2 regions of the Neobacillus sp. BP17 genome follow, and region 2 is predicted to be linked to the other one. Evidence: riboswitches for the same ligand, from Rfam matches in the RefSeq annotation. Region 2 holds a riboswitch; the other holds the start of a gene.
The links. A riboswitch is a leader RNA that binds a small molecule or an ion and turns the genes downstream of it on or off. The one in region 2 is predicted to bind FMN.

Region 1 (7,577 bases), 1.8 Mb from region 2:
ACGTTCATTAAGCCAATTAATAATGGCATTGCTGCAAACAAAATCATAATGACACCGTGTGTAGTGAAAATTTCATTGTAATGTTGTGCATCTAAAAATTTCATTTCTGGACGTGAGGTTTGAGCCTTCATTAAGAGGCCGTCCACACCGCCACGGAAAAACATTAATACACCAGAGAGGATATACATAATCCCAATTCGTTTATGATCAACGGTTGTTAACCATTCTCTCCAGAGCCATTTCCATTTTTTTAAATAGGTAACTCCAGCCACAATTCCGATCATTGTTAAGAGAATAGCAATCTGGGAACCTAGTATTAATGGGTTGCCAACAATAAAAAAGTCATGCCAATTAATGTTCATTGTGCTCACCTCCATCTGATTTCTCACTCTTGTCCATGCTTTCCATACCTTCCATGTCCATAGAATGACTATTTGTTTCTTTCTCTTTGAAAATCTTTCCTTTTACGCCATGTACTTCATACAATTCAGGATTTGTATAAGTTTTAGAATTCATATCCGCATGGTTTACCCAGGCAAGATGTGTTCCAATAAATGTTTCACGTCCTAAGTGTGTAGGCTTAAGAAGTTGATTGTATTTCTTTTCTGTTAACTTAGGAGCAGTTTCTTTAACTTCTTTTACCCATTTTTCAAAGGCTTGGGGGGATTTTGCTTCAACCGTAAATTCCATTTCAGCATAGCCCTTACCGTTAAAGTTTGTATTTCTTCCTAAAAATTCACCAGGCTTGTCAGCTGTAAGGTACAGCTCTGTCTCCATCTTGTTCATGGTATACTTTTGACCGCCTAAAGCAGGAACCCAGAATGACTGCATTGTACCTGCAGAAGTTAACTTAAACTGCACAGGTGTGCCAGCAGGAATATTCACGTAGTTCACAGTTTCAATCCCTTGTTCAGGGTAGCTAAAAATCCACTTCCAATCGGCAGAAGTCACATTAATGGTAATTGGTTTTTTATTTTCATATCCAGCAGGTACTTTTTCTAACTTATAGATTGTATTAACAGTAGGAATCGTTAAAGCAATGACAATAAGAATAGGAATGACAGTCCAAATTATTTCTAATTTTGTGCTTCCATGTTCTTCAGGTGGTTCGTAATCTGCATTTTCAGGCTTAGCCCGATATTTCCAGATAATATATCCAAATAAACCAAAAACAACGACAACCACTAGCAACATAAAAATAAGTGACCAGTTAATTAAATCTAGAATGTCACGTGCGGCAGGTCCTTTTGGATCAAAGACGACCATATTCGTACATCCGCTTAAAAGCATAGTTGGTACTAAAGCTAACAGTGGAATTAAGTAGCTTTTTTTAAACATGAATTTTTCTCCCTTCCAAATGTTCACTTTTACGATTATAATCGTGAAACCTTTCACAAACAAGACTGAATTACTTCTTTTTTTGCTTCCATGCACTGATTAAGCCTAATTTAAATTAGTTATTATTTAATAGTAATTAGTCCGTTAGTCTTTTCTAAAACCTATATTAACAATAATGCTGTGATGTTTATACACGTTTTTCGATTAATTTGTGACAAATTTGTTAAGGTTTTAAAATTCCTATCGAGGAAAAGAATGTATGTAAATTTTTACCTGGTAAATTAAGTATTTTTAGTTCAAAACTAATCATTGTCTATTTTTGCAAAAAAGTGGGATAATACGTAGGAATACATAGATGAGGAGAGCCAAAAATGAAGGTAAAAGTGAATCGTAATGCAGCAAAAGCTTTGAAAAAAATGTTAGAACAAGAAGAAGCACAAGGAAAACTTTTTCGTGTATATGTCACAAGTATTCATGGTGACCATGCCCATTATGATTTAAAGCTTGATACACCAACAGAAAATGATGTTGTCGTCACAAGCGATAAAGAAATTGATTTCATTATTGATAAAAATGACCCAAACCTAAATAGTATTTGGATTCAATATTTCCAATTACCGAAAGAAGAGTGGCTGATTACTAACCCAACCATGGGCGTCCATCACCATCATTAATAGCACCACATTAAAACGCTTGTCTTTGACAGGCGTTTTTTTATTATTGTTATTTTCTTAAAACTTGAAATAATTAGTAATTATTTCATATAATCAATTACCATGAACAATGTAAGTAATTTCATACTAATAAAAGGAGTGTGCATATGATTTAATCACAAAACAAGTTTACCCTTCTACAATCATAGAAGGGAAATCATTTGCAAAAAGTCTTTATGATATTGGAGATAAACACTCTAGTCAGTTCTATTTTCGAGGGTAAGATAAATGAAGTAGTCCATTATTAATTTGTGAATGTATTAAATGAGCCTGTGTTGGTTCAGGTAGGTCAATTACTCGTTCAAAATCACCATATTCGCGTTCTCTCTTCATTTCCATTTCTAATGGTAAAACAGGTTTTATTCTGCCATTAATTTTTAAATGATTATTTGAAATTAAGCTAAGCGAAACATCTTCTGGATTTACCCCAGGTATTTCAAAAATAATAAAGTTATAATAATCATTTTGGTATAAGTCAAATTTTGGATTAAGCGATACTTCTCTAAAAAATTCATCTGGTTGTTTTTGCTTTAGTACGCTAGACCAAAAATTGCTCTCTCTATACTCGTTAGTAATCTCTAGCCATTTTCTCATTTTTTCTATATCCATATTGCTGCTCCTTTAAATTTGATTAGCTATAGGCATAGAAGGGTTAGCTATTTGATCCTGATCACTAATATCTGTATCTATATTGCCTGAGTACATTAAAGAAGTAGCTGGTGATAAATCACCTAAAGAGAAATTTGCTCCCACAAATTTACTATTTGCAGTATGGCTGTTATGCACAGTAGGACCGATATCAACATTCCCGTTTTGGGTGGCTCCATTTATCTTGAAATTTAAAATATTTATTTGATATGGCATATCAGATAACTCCTATAATTTTAGATTGGTGGTACAGGTTGAAATGGTGTATTGATATTAGTAGAATCAGTAGTTCCAATAGAGGTTTGATCATTTACGTCTGGATCATTTAACAGGTTTTCCATCATTGCCTCAGTTGGTGAAGTATCTCCATATGAAGCATTAATTCCTTGTAATTTACTATTGGCTGTGGGACTGTTATGAGATGCTTCCCCTATAGTTATGGAGCCATTGCCCGAAATACTGTTTATTTTTAGATAATATAAATTGATAACAACCGATGGCATCATTAAACACCTTTCTATTCTTGGCTTATGGGTACTATATGCAATAGAGTGCCTATAGGTTACTTATTAAAGGATTATAAGAATATTGCAAGGTACTTGTCTAAGTATTTATTATAACTATATTATGTAAACTTAATGTTTGATTAGTTTTTAGAAATGATGTTATCTTATTATAGGAAAAGTATGGAAGGGAGCTTGATATACATATGGATAATTTTAATAGTGACATTGAAGTCAAACTTGTTGCGCTCGATATGGATGGTACGCTTTTAAATAATAAAGGACAGGTATCGGAAGCAAATCGTGAAGCCATCAAAGCTGCTAAGGAAAAAGGAATCTATGTGGTTCTTAGTACAGGCCGTTCACTTTTGACGAGCAGAGAGCATGCTGATTCATTGGAGCTTGATTCTTATTTGGTCACCGTAAATGGTAGTGAAATATGGGATGATCAACGTCAATTAGTAGAGAGGAACTTGGTAAAGTCTGAACTTGTTGAGTGGATGTGGAGGTTATCGCTACAACATAAGACTAAGTTTTGGGCGATTAGCACGGAACGCAATTGGCATAATGAAATGCCGGAGGACTTGCATACTTTAGAATGGATGAAATTTGGCTTTAATATCGATGATGATGAAACCAGAGAGATAATCATGAAAGAATTACAGGCAAAAGGTGAATTTGAACTTAGTAATTCTACGTTGAAAAATATTGAAGTGAATTCAGCCGGCATTAATAAAGCGAAGGGTCTGGAGATTGTTTGTAACAGGCTGGGATTGGATATGAAAAATGTAATGGCCGTAGGTGATAGTCTTAATGATTTGGCGATGATCAAGGCAGCTGGCATGGGAGTTGCAATGGGAAATGCACAAGATCTTGTGAAAGAAGCTGCGGATTGGGTAACTACCACAAATGAGGAAGACGGAGTTGCAAAAGCAATCCACAAATGGGTTTTATAAAGATTTTATATCCAATTAAAATTTTTAAAATTGTTATGGTATAGGTAAAAAGGAAATGAGTAAAAATAATTATGCAATCAATTTGCAATTTACATGTAATAGTTACATGCTAGGAGGCTACAAAGAATGGAATCAGGTAAAGTAAAATGGTTTAACAGTGAAAAAGGTTTTGGATTCATTGAGCGTGAAGGTGGAGAAGATGTATTTGTTCACTTTTCTGCTATTCAAGGCGAAGGATACAAAACATTAGACGAAGGTCAAGAGGTAACGTTTGAAATTGAAAGTGGCCAACGTGGACCACAAGCAGTAAACGTCCGTAAATCATAATGACCCGCCAATAAACAGACCCAAGCCTTTTGGGTCTGTTTTTTACTTCCATTAAAAAAGCCCGCTTTGCATCATTGTGCAAAGTGGACTTTCTAAACTAATTATTTATTTCCTTAACTCTGCCAATTTGTCCATCCGTAAGCCTGACCTTTATGCCGTGAGGATGAAAACTCGACTTTGTTAATATATCCTTGACGGTCCCCTCTGTTAGTTTCCCGCTTCGTTGATCTGCTTTTAGGACAATTTTGACGAGTGCACCTGGGGAAATATCTACTCGATTCTGACCACTAGACACCCATTTTTCTCCGCGAATTACTTACTTTTTTCGTTTGCTGGCTTTGTAACTTTTTAGTTGCCATCGAGTTATTTGAACCAGATGTTCCAGAAGTAGATTTGTTCTTCTTATTTTGAAGTTGTTGCTTCATCGCCTCCTGCAAACTAATTTTCTTCTTCGGTTCTTCCTGTGGATTTGTTTGATTTTCATTACTCATAAAAAAATCCTCCTATTAATGTGCTAAGTCCATTATATGCTATTTTCATCCAAATAATAAAATTTACCACATCATTTAAAAAGATAGTTAAAAAAATTTGGACGTTAATTCTCATTTTTGGAATAACGTCCGTTAATTTTAATACCTATACATGTGTGGACTATTTGGAATGAATTTAGTCGAATTATTTTTGCAGGAGTTTAAGAGTGACGGTGAGAATTATATTAATATGATAATTCAAAAGGGGGATTAGCATGAGTATCCAAGTAATAGAAAAAGAAGAAATGAAGGTTGTTGGAATTTCATGGAACGGAACTTATTCACAAATCAGTACACTCCCAGGTCTATTTAAAAAGATGATTGATCGGCTAGAAGAAGTATCATATCAAACCAAAGACCCTGTTTTGATCGCACCTTTTCACAGCAGAGAAACAGAATTTACTTATTATGTTACAACTCCAGTTGAAAAAATTGAGGAAATCCCAGATGGTATGGTTGGTTTTACGATTCCAAGTAAAAATTATGTATTTGCTACACATCAAGGAAGTCATGAAAAAGTGGAAAGTACATATAAACAAATCTATGCCTGGATGGAAGAATATGGATATGAACATGATCACAATGCCCTAAGTTTGGAAGTGTATAAAGAAGAGCATAAACATCAAAATGAGACTGGTGAATTACATTTTGATATTTATTTACCTGTAAAGACTTATAAACAATAAGTAAGTTGGTAAAAAATATGACGGTAAGCTAAGTTCTGGTTATTAATTGCGTTTTTAGTGCAATATAGTTAAGCTAATAGCTTTACTATTAGAATGAAATGTCATAACATATAAGTATATATTTAAATAATTTCCTTCGGGGTCAGGTGAAATTCCTAACCGGCGGTGATGAAGCTATGCTTCTTAGTCCGTGACCCGGTTAACATTAATATGTTAAGCGGTGGATCTGGTGAAACTCCAGGGCCGACAGTTAAAGTCTGGATGGGAGAAGGAAAAGATTGGATTAACAATAGGGTGAAGTGTACCTATTTTTAAGCCTTTATTTTCTATTGTCTTTTTTTCAAGACCCTGATGACAAACTGTCTTTAGGGTCTTTTTTAATTTTTTGGGCAGAATCAAAGGGAAACATAGTAAGGAGTTTGGACAATATGTTTACTGGAATTATTGAAGAAATTGGCGTAGTCGCAAACATCCAGCGGACTGGCGAGTCGTTTGTATTGAACATAGAAGCGAATAAAATACTAAACGATGTCCATCTTGGGGACAGTATTGCGGTTAATGGGGTTTGTCTGACGGTTACATCCTTTACGGGTAAACTGTTCACAGTAGATGTGATGCCGGAAACGGTCAGAGCTAGCAGTTTAAGTATGGTAAAACGAGGGTCCAAAGTAAATCTTGAGCGGGCTATGGCAGCGGGTGGAAGGTTTGGCGGTCATTTCGTTTCAGGACATATTGACGGAACAGGTGTAATAAAAAGTAAACAATCACTTGAAAATGCGATTTACTATGAGATTGAAGCCGAAGAGGAATTATTGCGATATGTAATCTTAAGAGGGTCGATTGCGGTGGATGGGACAAGCTTAACCGTATTTGCCGTTTCAGAGAATAGTTTTACATTATCCATTATCCCGCATACATTGTCAGAATCGATTCTTGGACAGAAGGGTTCAGGGGATATTGTAAACTTAGAATGCGATATGATAGGAAAATATGTTGGTCATTTTATAACTAATTTTTCTAATCAACCTCCGCAAAAAAGCAGCAAGGGGATAACCGCTAATTTTTTAGAAGAGCATGGATTTTTTTAAATAAAATTGAAAGGGGAGATAACTGTGTTTAATACAATTGATGAAGCATTATCGGACCTAAAGGAAGGTAAGGTTATCATTGTCTGTGATGACGAGGACAGGGAAAATGAAGGGGACTTTATTTCCCTTGCTGAAAAAGCTACACCTGAGGTCATAAATCTTATGGCCACTCACGGCCGAGGCCTAATTTGTGTGCCTATTGACGAGGATTTAGCTAATAAGCTTGACTTACATCCAATGGTTACCAACAACACAGATCCGAAACGAACTGCCTTTACTGTCAGTATCGATCATAAATTCTCTACCACTGGCATTTCTGCTTTTGAAAGATCCGCAACAGTTTTGAGTATGGTTGACCCCGAATCAGAAGCCGGTGATTTTTTAAGACCAGGACATATTTTTCCACTCGTTGCTAAACAAGGTGGAGTTCTGAATAGAAATGGGCATACAGAAGCAGCCGTTGATCTTGCCAAATTATGCGGTGCGAAGCCTGCAGGGGTTATTTGTGAAATTATGAATGAGGATGGGACGATGGCCCGCGTTCCTGATCTTTTCAAAATTGCAGAGAGAATGAACCTTAAAATGATTACGATTAAAGATCTAGTTGAATATAGAATGAAAAATGAACGAATGGTTAAGCGGGAAGCATAGATTACCGCTCTAAAGCTAAACTACACAAAACATTTGATGGAGGCATACACATGGGAAATATTTTTGAAGGAAATTTAGTTGGTTCTGGGTTAAAAATTGGAATAGTTGTTGGACGTTTCAATGAATTTATTACTAGT
Region 2 (7,577 bases):
ATCGTTGCCAGGCTTCAGTGCTCTCCCCATGATCTACTCTTAAACCTAGAATTTCACGTCTATTGTTCTGGTCAACGGCCGTTGCGATATATACAGCTTTAGATACAACACGATTATGTTCTCTTACTTTGATATACATGGCATCGGCAAAGATATAGGGATAGTACATCGTATTCAGAGGTCGACTTGCCCATTGATTCACTAAAGGATCTAGTTTTTCTGTGAGTGTAGATACAAATGATTTAGACACCTTTTGCCCACAGAGTTGTTCCACGATCTTTGAAACTTTTCTTGTAGAGACTCCATTCACAACCATTTCAAGCATGGCTAATACGAGAGCTTGGTCACAACGAGCATATTGTTCAAACACGGTAGTCGAAAATTCTCCACTGCGAGTACGTGGTACTCGAAGAGTAATTTTTCCAATGCCAATAATTAGATCACGTTCATAATATCCGTTGCGGTAGTCACGTCGTAAGTTAGAACGTTCATAGGATTCTGCTTGCAAGAACTCATCACGTTCTTTTTCCATAAAAGAATTTAATACCAAAACGATGGACGCTTTGATGACAGCGTCTATATTAGAGTTCATAACAGAATCTTTTAAATCCTCGATATTTAGGTTAAACTGTACTTGAGTCATAATTACTTCCTCCACATTGTTTAATTAGCCGTTAACATTGTAACCATGAGGAATTAATTTGACTCATTTTCTTTTTACACAATTATATGGGCTTAATCGACTTTTTTCCATTAAGAAGGTGATAGACCGAATAAATGGTCCGTTCCTTATTTAATTGTTTTATACTATAAAGAATGATGGATTCAATTTGGAGCATACGAACCTCCCATCACTTATTTCGCACATATTCGACCAAAAACACCATTTTCTCTCTTTATTCTACCATGAAATAAAGGATCTTGATGCCCAAAAATGTGGAAGATTTAGCAAAACACTTGGATAAACTAAAGTGATAAAGGCATTTTTCTATTGAAAAGTTGACGATACAGTTTTACAATAGATATGAGTTATCCGTTTTCATATTAATAATGGAAATGAGTCTTATTTTTTTAATTTACTGGGAGGTTTTTTTCATGGCAAAGTACACAATTGTTGATAAGGAAACATGCATTGCATGTGGAGCTTGCGGCGCGGCAGCACCAGATATCTATGATTACGATGATGAAGGTATCGCATACGTAACACTTGATGATAATGAAGGAATTGTTGAAATTCCTGATGTATTAATCGATGACATGATGGATGCTTTCGAAGGCTGTCCTACTGATTCCATTAAAGTAGCAGACGAAGCTTTTGATGGCAATCCAACTAAATTTGAGTAATATTTAGGATAATCGTTTAAGCTACTGCCTCTCTCCTATTTAGGTGAGGGGCCTTTATTTTTGTTTACAAAATAAAACAGGAGGAATGATTCCCCCTGTCCTTTAGCTACTTAGGCGCTTTTAATAGTAGTAAATTTATTGATCCATGCTTGCATCCGTATGAACAGAAGCATGAAGATGATGGACATCATGACTCCTTTTAAAAGGTTAAATGGTAAGATTGCTGGCAATACTAAATTCCTCATATCTGGAAAGCCCATTAGAACGGTATATGCAGGTAAAATTACCAAGTAGTTTAAAATACTCATCATAACTGCCATGATTGCCGTACCAAAAATTAATGCTAGCGTCATACCTTTTCTAGTCTTAAGTCTATTATATACAAAATAGGTCGGCAGGATAAAAACAATTCCCGCAACGAAATTGGCTATCTGCCCCACCGGGATTCCTGTTTGACTACCTGTCTGAATATAATTAAGGACATTTTTAAAAAACTCAACTAAAATTCCTGCAATCGGTCCAAAAATCAATGTGGCAATTAATGCTGGAATGTCACTGAAATCGACAAACAAGAAATTTGGGAATAGCGGCAACGGAAATTGTATGAGCATTAACAGAAAAGCAATACTACTCAGCATTCCTATTGACACATAAGCCCTAACGTTCATTTTCCTCTTTTTCTGCATTTTCTTCATCTTCCTCTCTCCTTTTTTTGATCCATCGCGTTAAGGAAGAGAGGTTCAGCAACAGACGAGACCAATGTAAATAAAAACTCCCTCAGCAATAATTTGCTTAAGGGAGTTTACAAAGGCACGCTTAATAAACGTTCATTAATATAAAATTTTTTGAACGTCTGCAGAACCTCCATCTTCTCCCATCCAGACTATACTGTCGGCTTTGGAATCTCACCAAATCCTGCCATAAAACGGCTCGCGGGCTTATGAGTTTTACTCAAATACCGCCGATCGGGAATTTCACCCTGCCCCGAAGATAGATCGATATTAAATTACAATTTCAATTATACTGCAGAACTTATCTTTTGTTAAGTAAAAGGTTTCACGTAACAAGACCCGCAGAAAATAGTCTGCGGGTCTTGCTGCGTGAAATTAATGTATATTCAATATTTGTTTAGGTTTGATCAAGTCGGTGGAAAGGTGGTTTAACTCTTTAATCCGGGTCACCGAGATGTTTTTTTCCCTCGAAATCGAATACAATGTATCACCTTGTTTGACGATATATTGCTGGTTTGTCACCTTGATTTTATCCTCATGATTGAATTTAATATGTGAGCTCGCTTCTAATACAACGCCATTGCTTGCGGCAATCCCTCCGCGTACTGTCTCCCCGGTGTCAGCTTTTCCTAATATCTTTTCTGGATCCAATGCAAACTTCTTATCATATCTCCATTCTTGCTGATGCGTTTCAAAATGGAGATGTATCCCTGTAGCTTGTCCAGTTTCCCCCATTTTTCCTATTACTGTACCTTGCTTAATCTTTTGTCCTTGTAACACGTTTCTCTTGTTTAAATGTGCATAGACAGTTACTAAATGACTTGGGTGTTTAATAAACACTACGTTTCCATATGTATTAGAGTAATAAGATTTCACCACCTGTCCGTCAGCAACTGCTAGTACAGGTGTATTTAATTTTCCAGCGATATCAATTCCCTTATGCTTACCCATCCTTGTTCCATATGTATCAGAAACTATACCATCTGCAGGCCATATCCATCCATCCTTAACCTTTTTATCAACCTGCATACTAGCTTCGGAATGTTTTCCTCCTAAAAATAACAAACTGACACATAGCGCCATAATTAGGGCTATAATAACCCTTTTTATGTAATCTCGCATTTTCTTTAGTCACTCTCCTTATTTCTTTTCCTCCTCCACACAATATGTAGTATTTTTCACCTTTAGAACATAATCCTTATCGGTGGAGTGATTAGGCATACTTGTTATAATTTGGAGAAATGATAAATAATATTCATTAAAAAATCAACCTTTAACGGTTGATTAAGTAAATTATTGTAATGTCCGTTGATTCGGAGCCAGCGGTACTTTATTCTCTTTTGACAGGTCAAATGGACCAAGATTTTTTGTTGGCGGGTTCGTAATAAAGACTTTTTCTAATCCGAATTCTTTTGCTGTTAATAACAGTGACTCATAAGCGTGGATTGTTAGTTGATCATCTTGAAGGCTTGTTTTATCCTCCATTGATACAATTAACGTTTTCTCTTTAATAGACACCACATTTATCGGAAGTGCAGGTAAAAGTGAACTTTTTAATCCTAGTGCGGGCTGATCTTTTTTCATTTCCTCAACAGCCTTCTTAATATCTTCATATTTTTCTATAGATGGGACTAGGAAGGGTATATCATTACCCTCAGAATAATAAAAGAAGTAGGCATGATTCTTTTGTTTCTGTACACTCACTTCGTCTTGATGACCATAATTCCCCAATTCAATACCAGGTTCACCATTGGTTGAAAATCTTATTTTTTTTAAATCACTATTGGAGGAGATATCCTTTTTCAGAACATTAATGAAATTTGTTTCTGTCGCTGATCCTTGTCCATACTGATGGTTTGATGGAACATCGACTAAGATACCATTATTTTTTTCATCAAGTTTCAATGAAGCACTAAGAGGATAGAATTCACTTAATCCCCATTCCTGCTCCTTTAAATTCACCATATTTTCATTAAATAACTCCAGCCATGTTTTCTCATTTGAATCATTAATTATTGTTGAAACGGGTACAAGGATTTGTATTTGCGGGTCAGGAATCCAGTAGGTTAATACTTTTCCATCACCCACTTCTTCATCATAAATAGCCGTTTTCGAAGTTTGAGTTTTATCCGCTCCTGAAAATGTCCTTGCTTTTGGACTTGCATCCTCCTTTTTCAATGCAATGGTTGAATTTTCATCTGCCTTTTGTATGTCTCGCTCTACAGATGATTTTTCTTGACCAGCGTGATCCTTTGAATATTGTGGCCCGACCATTAATTTAGGAATTAAGATAAAGAAGATGAGCAAGGCAGCAACAGTAGCAAGACCAGGTACCAGCCATTGTTTTGGTTTCTTTTTTCTTATGGGAAGATTTTCGTAAATGTCACGAGGATTGCGATCATCTTGTATTTTAGGCATCTGCCTTAATAATTCTTCGAGCTGCTTATCGCTCCACTCTGACTTTTTCACTAGTTAATCCCTCCTTTTCATAAGAAAGTTCCATATGCTTCTTCAATACCTTTAACGAACGGTGTTGTGTAGTTTTCACCTTACTTTCAGTCCATCCTAGTGCTTGGGCTGTTTCAGAAATAGATAAATCTTGTATATACCGTAGAATTATTACAGCTCTTTGATCCAGTGTGCAATATTCAAGGCAAGTATATACCCATCTGATTTCTTCCCTTTGTACTGCAATTTCTTCTGGAATCGGATATCCGTCTTTCAGTTGATCAGTTGACCAATCGAATTTTTCCAGTAATCTTCCTTTCCATCCTTTTTGTTTTCGGAAAAAGTCTATAGCTACATTTCTCGCAATCGAAAAAAGCCATGTTTTCTCACTGCTTTTCCCTTCAAAACGACGATAGGATTTAAATACCCTTATATAAACCTCTTGGACAAGATCCTCTGCTTGTTCTTTGTTTCTAACCATATAAAATAGAAATTGAAAAACGTCGTGATGGTATTTTTGATAAAGTTCATCGAAAACGGAGTCCATCCATTCCCCTCCCCGTTCATAATATTAGTCGATTTATATGTATAAAAAGTTTCACCTTATAAATATAGACTTTTTTGTGACAAAATGAAAGGTATTATTTGGAATAGATTTCCTAAAGATATGACAAAAAAACTCATCCTATTTTTATGGATGAGTTTTTGATTGAACAATATTTTATTCTTAAATGTTCCCCGTGAATCAAGAACAGTCGGCAAAAAACTTGTTCATTTTACTATTTTCGAGGTACTAAAAAGGAAAATGTCGTCCCCTGTCCGAGTTTACTTTGAACCGAGATATGACCATGATGTGCATCAATAATATTTTTTGCTATGGCTAGTCCAAGGCCTGTTCCTGCTCTTCCTCTAGTTCGAGCCTTATCAGCTTTATAAAAGCGCTCAAAAACGAACGGCAAGTCTTCTTCAGGAATACCAGAGCCAGAATCCTTTACTCCAATCATGATTCCCTTTTCTTCAGATCCGACACTTAATTTAACTGATCCACCTTTAGGTGTATGTCTGATTGCATTATCAATTAAATTAGTGAGTACCTGTTCGATTCGATCAGGATCAAAAGAAATAGAGGTGATTCCATTTTCAATCTCCACATACAATCGAATTTCATTATCTTTAGCTAAACCCTGAAACTTATGGATTATACGATTAATAAATGAAGAAATATCAATTTCTTCCATTGTTAGTTGAAGATGACCCGCTTCCATTCGCGCCAGATCCAGTAACTCATTTACAAGCCGGCCCATCCGCAATGATTCATCGTAGATAACCTTTGCCATTTCCTTTTTCTCTTCCTGGGATTCAGCAATATCATCTACAATCGCCTCACTATACCCTTGTAACATCGATATAGGGGTTCTAAGTTCATGTGAAACATTTGCAATAAAATCTTGTCTCATCTTATCTAGCTGCCGTTCCTCTGTCATATCCCTTAAAACAGCAACAGCACCGCGGATAAAACGGTTACTATATAAGGGGCTTACTAAGATGACCCAATGCCTGCCTTGAAACGAAATCTCACCAATTTGTTCAGACTCAGTATCTACTGCTTGTTGAAATAGATCCATTACCTCCGTTGGGATAGCCTCAGAATCAGCACTAAATACACCCATTTCATAATACCAATATTGTAGAAAACGGTCAGCCGGGGGATTAGTAATTAAGATTGTACCATCCCGATTAAAAGTAATAACTCCATCTGCCATACTACTTAAGATACTTGATAGCTGTTCTTTTTCTTGGCTGAGTGCACTCATATTGAATTTCAATTGTCTGCCCATTTGATTAAACGCAGTTGCTAATTCACCAATTTCATCGTGAGTGAGGATTGGAACTTTGGTATCAAACTTCCCTCTAGCCACTTCAAATGCTGCTTCCCTCATCTTTCTTAACGGAGCAGCAATTCTTGTAGATAAAAAGAATGCAAAAATCGTTGTAAGAATAATTGCAACGCCAGCCACAAGTAGAATAAATTTTGTTGTTTCATGAGTAGTTTCCTGCATGACTTCCATTGATTGATAAATAAATACAGCACTATGCTTTTCGCCAGGAAGATGCAAAGGTACACCGATAATCGTAAACTTTGTTCCCTTTCCATCATCATCATTTTTATTGAACGTAAGTGTGGAAACCTTTTCTACATTAACGTCTCTTTGAAAGACCTGTGATAAATTTGGGTCACTCTTAATATCTGTCAATGATAATCTTTTCGTCTTTTCTGTGTTTGGAGAGTAGTAGATTTCATTATCATTTTTGATGATGACAACATTATTTACTTTATCGATAATTTCCCAGGATATCTCTAATCCAAGTGATAATTCCCCATTAGTATGGCTTTCTAAAACGTTAGCAATCTTCTCGGCTGTATTGGTTAAATCCTCTTTCATCCCAAGAGTATTGTAGTTTTGGAAAAATTCGAGAAGCATGATTGTTAAGATGAAAAGCACAACTGAAACTAATAAAAGAATTGTTAACCATAGCTTTCCTACAACACTTCTTAAAAAGGTCATTCATTAATAACCTCAAATTTATAGCCTACACCCCAAACTGTAACGATCATTCTAGCAGCCGGCTCGGAAACTTTATTTAATTTTTCACGGAGACGCTTTACATGTGTATCTACTGTTCGCAGATCTCCGAAAAACTCGTAATGCCAGACTTCTTTAAGTAATTGTTCCCGGTCAAAAACCTTATCAGGCGCTTTCGATAAGAAATAAAGTAATTCATATTCTTTTGGAGTTAAACTAACATCTTTACCATTAGCTGATACTCTGTGTGCATCATTATCAATTGTTAAGTGCGGAAATACAATGACGTCTTTAGTTGTTGTTTCCGTTTGCAGGTAACTAGTTTGTGATGATCTTCTTAACAACGCTTTAACCCTTAAGACAACTTCCCGGGGACTGAATGGTTTAACAATATAATCGTCTGTTCCCACTTCGAATCCTTGAACTCGATTGATTTCTTCCCCTTTTGCTGTCAGCATGATTACTGGCG

Region 1: another riboswitch for FMN. It lies ahead of ribE (riboflavin synthase); the one in region 2 lies ahead of AC4QJR_RS19820 (ECF transporter S component).

The regions. Positions count from the first base shown of each region.
Region 1 is NZ_CM184198.1:2,312,451-2,320,027, forward strand. Features, by position in the region: gene qoxB (cytochrome aa3 quinol oxidase subunit I) at 1-362, opposite strand, end outside; gene qoxA (cytochrome aa3 quinol oxidase subunit II) at 352-1,338, opposite strand; gene AC4QJR_RS11070 (heme biosynthesis protein HemY) at 1,710-2,012, shown strand; gene AC4QJR_RS11075 (Hsp20/alpha crystallin family protein) at 2,259-2,660, opposite strand; gene AC4QJR_RS11080 (spore germination protein) at 2,673-2,915, opposite strand; gene AC4QJR_RS11085 (spore germination protein) at 2,936-3,202, opposite strand; gene AC4QJR_RS11090 (Cof-type HAD-IIB family hydrolase) at 3,409-4,158, shown strand; gene AC4QJR_RS11095 (cold-shock protein) at 4,285-4,485, shown strand; gene AC4QJR_RS11100 (YwbE family protein) at 4,583-4,780, opposite strand; gene AC4QJR_RS11105 (hypothetical protein) at 4,773-4,976, opposite strand; gene AC4QJR_RS11110 (GyrI-like domain-containing protein) at 5,231-5,701, shown strand; FMN riboswitch at 5,830-5,978, shown strand; gene ribE (riboflavin synthase) at 6,130-6,789, shown strand; partial or broken gene ribB (3,4-dihydroxy-2-butanone-4-phosphate synthase) at 6,814-7,434, shown strand; gene ribH (6,7-dimethyl-8-ribityllumazine synthase) at 7,491-7,577, shown strand, end outside.
Region 2 is NZ_CM184198.1:4,068,921-4,076,497, forward strand. Features, by position in the region: gene AC4QJR_RS19810 (IS256 family transposase) at 1-643, opposite strand, end outside; gene AC4QJR_RS19815 (ferredoxin) at 1,096-1,344, shown strand; gene AC4QJR_RS19820 (ECF transporter S component) at 1,455-2,039, opposite strand; FMN riboswitch at 2,207-2,340, opposite strand; gene AC4QJR_RS19825 (peptidoglycan DD-metalloendopeptidase family protein) at 2,451-3,197, opposite strand; gene AC4QJR_RS19830 (RsiX family anti-sigma factor) at 3,369-4,544, opposite strand; gene sigX (RNA polymerase sigma factor SigX) at 4,519-5,070, opposite strand; gene AC4QJR_RS19840 (ATP-binding protein) at 5,303-7,090, opposite strand; gene AC4QJR_RS19845 (response regulator transcription factor) at 7,087-7,577, opposite strand, start outside.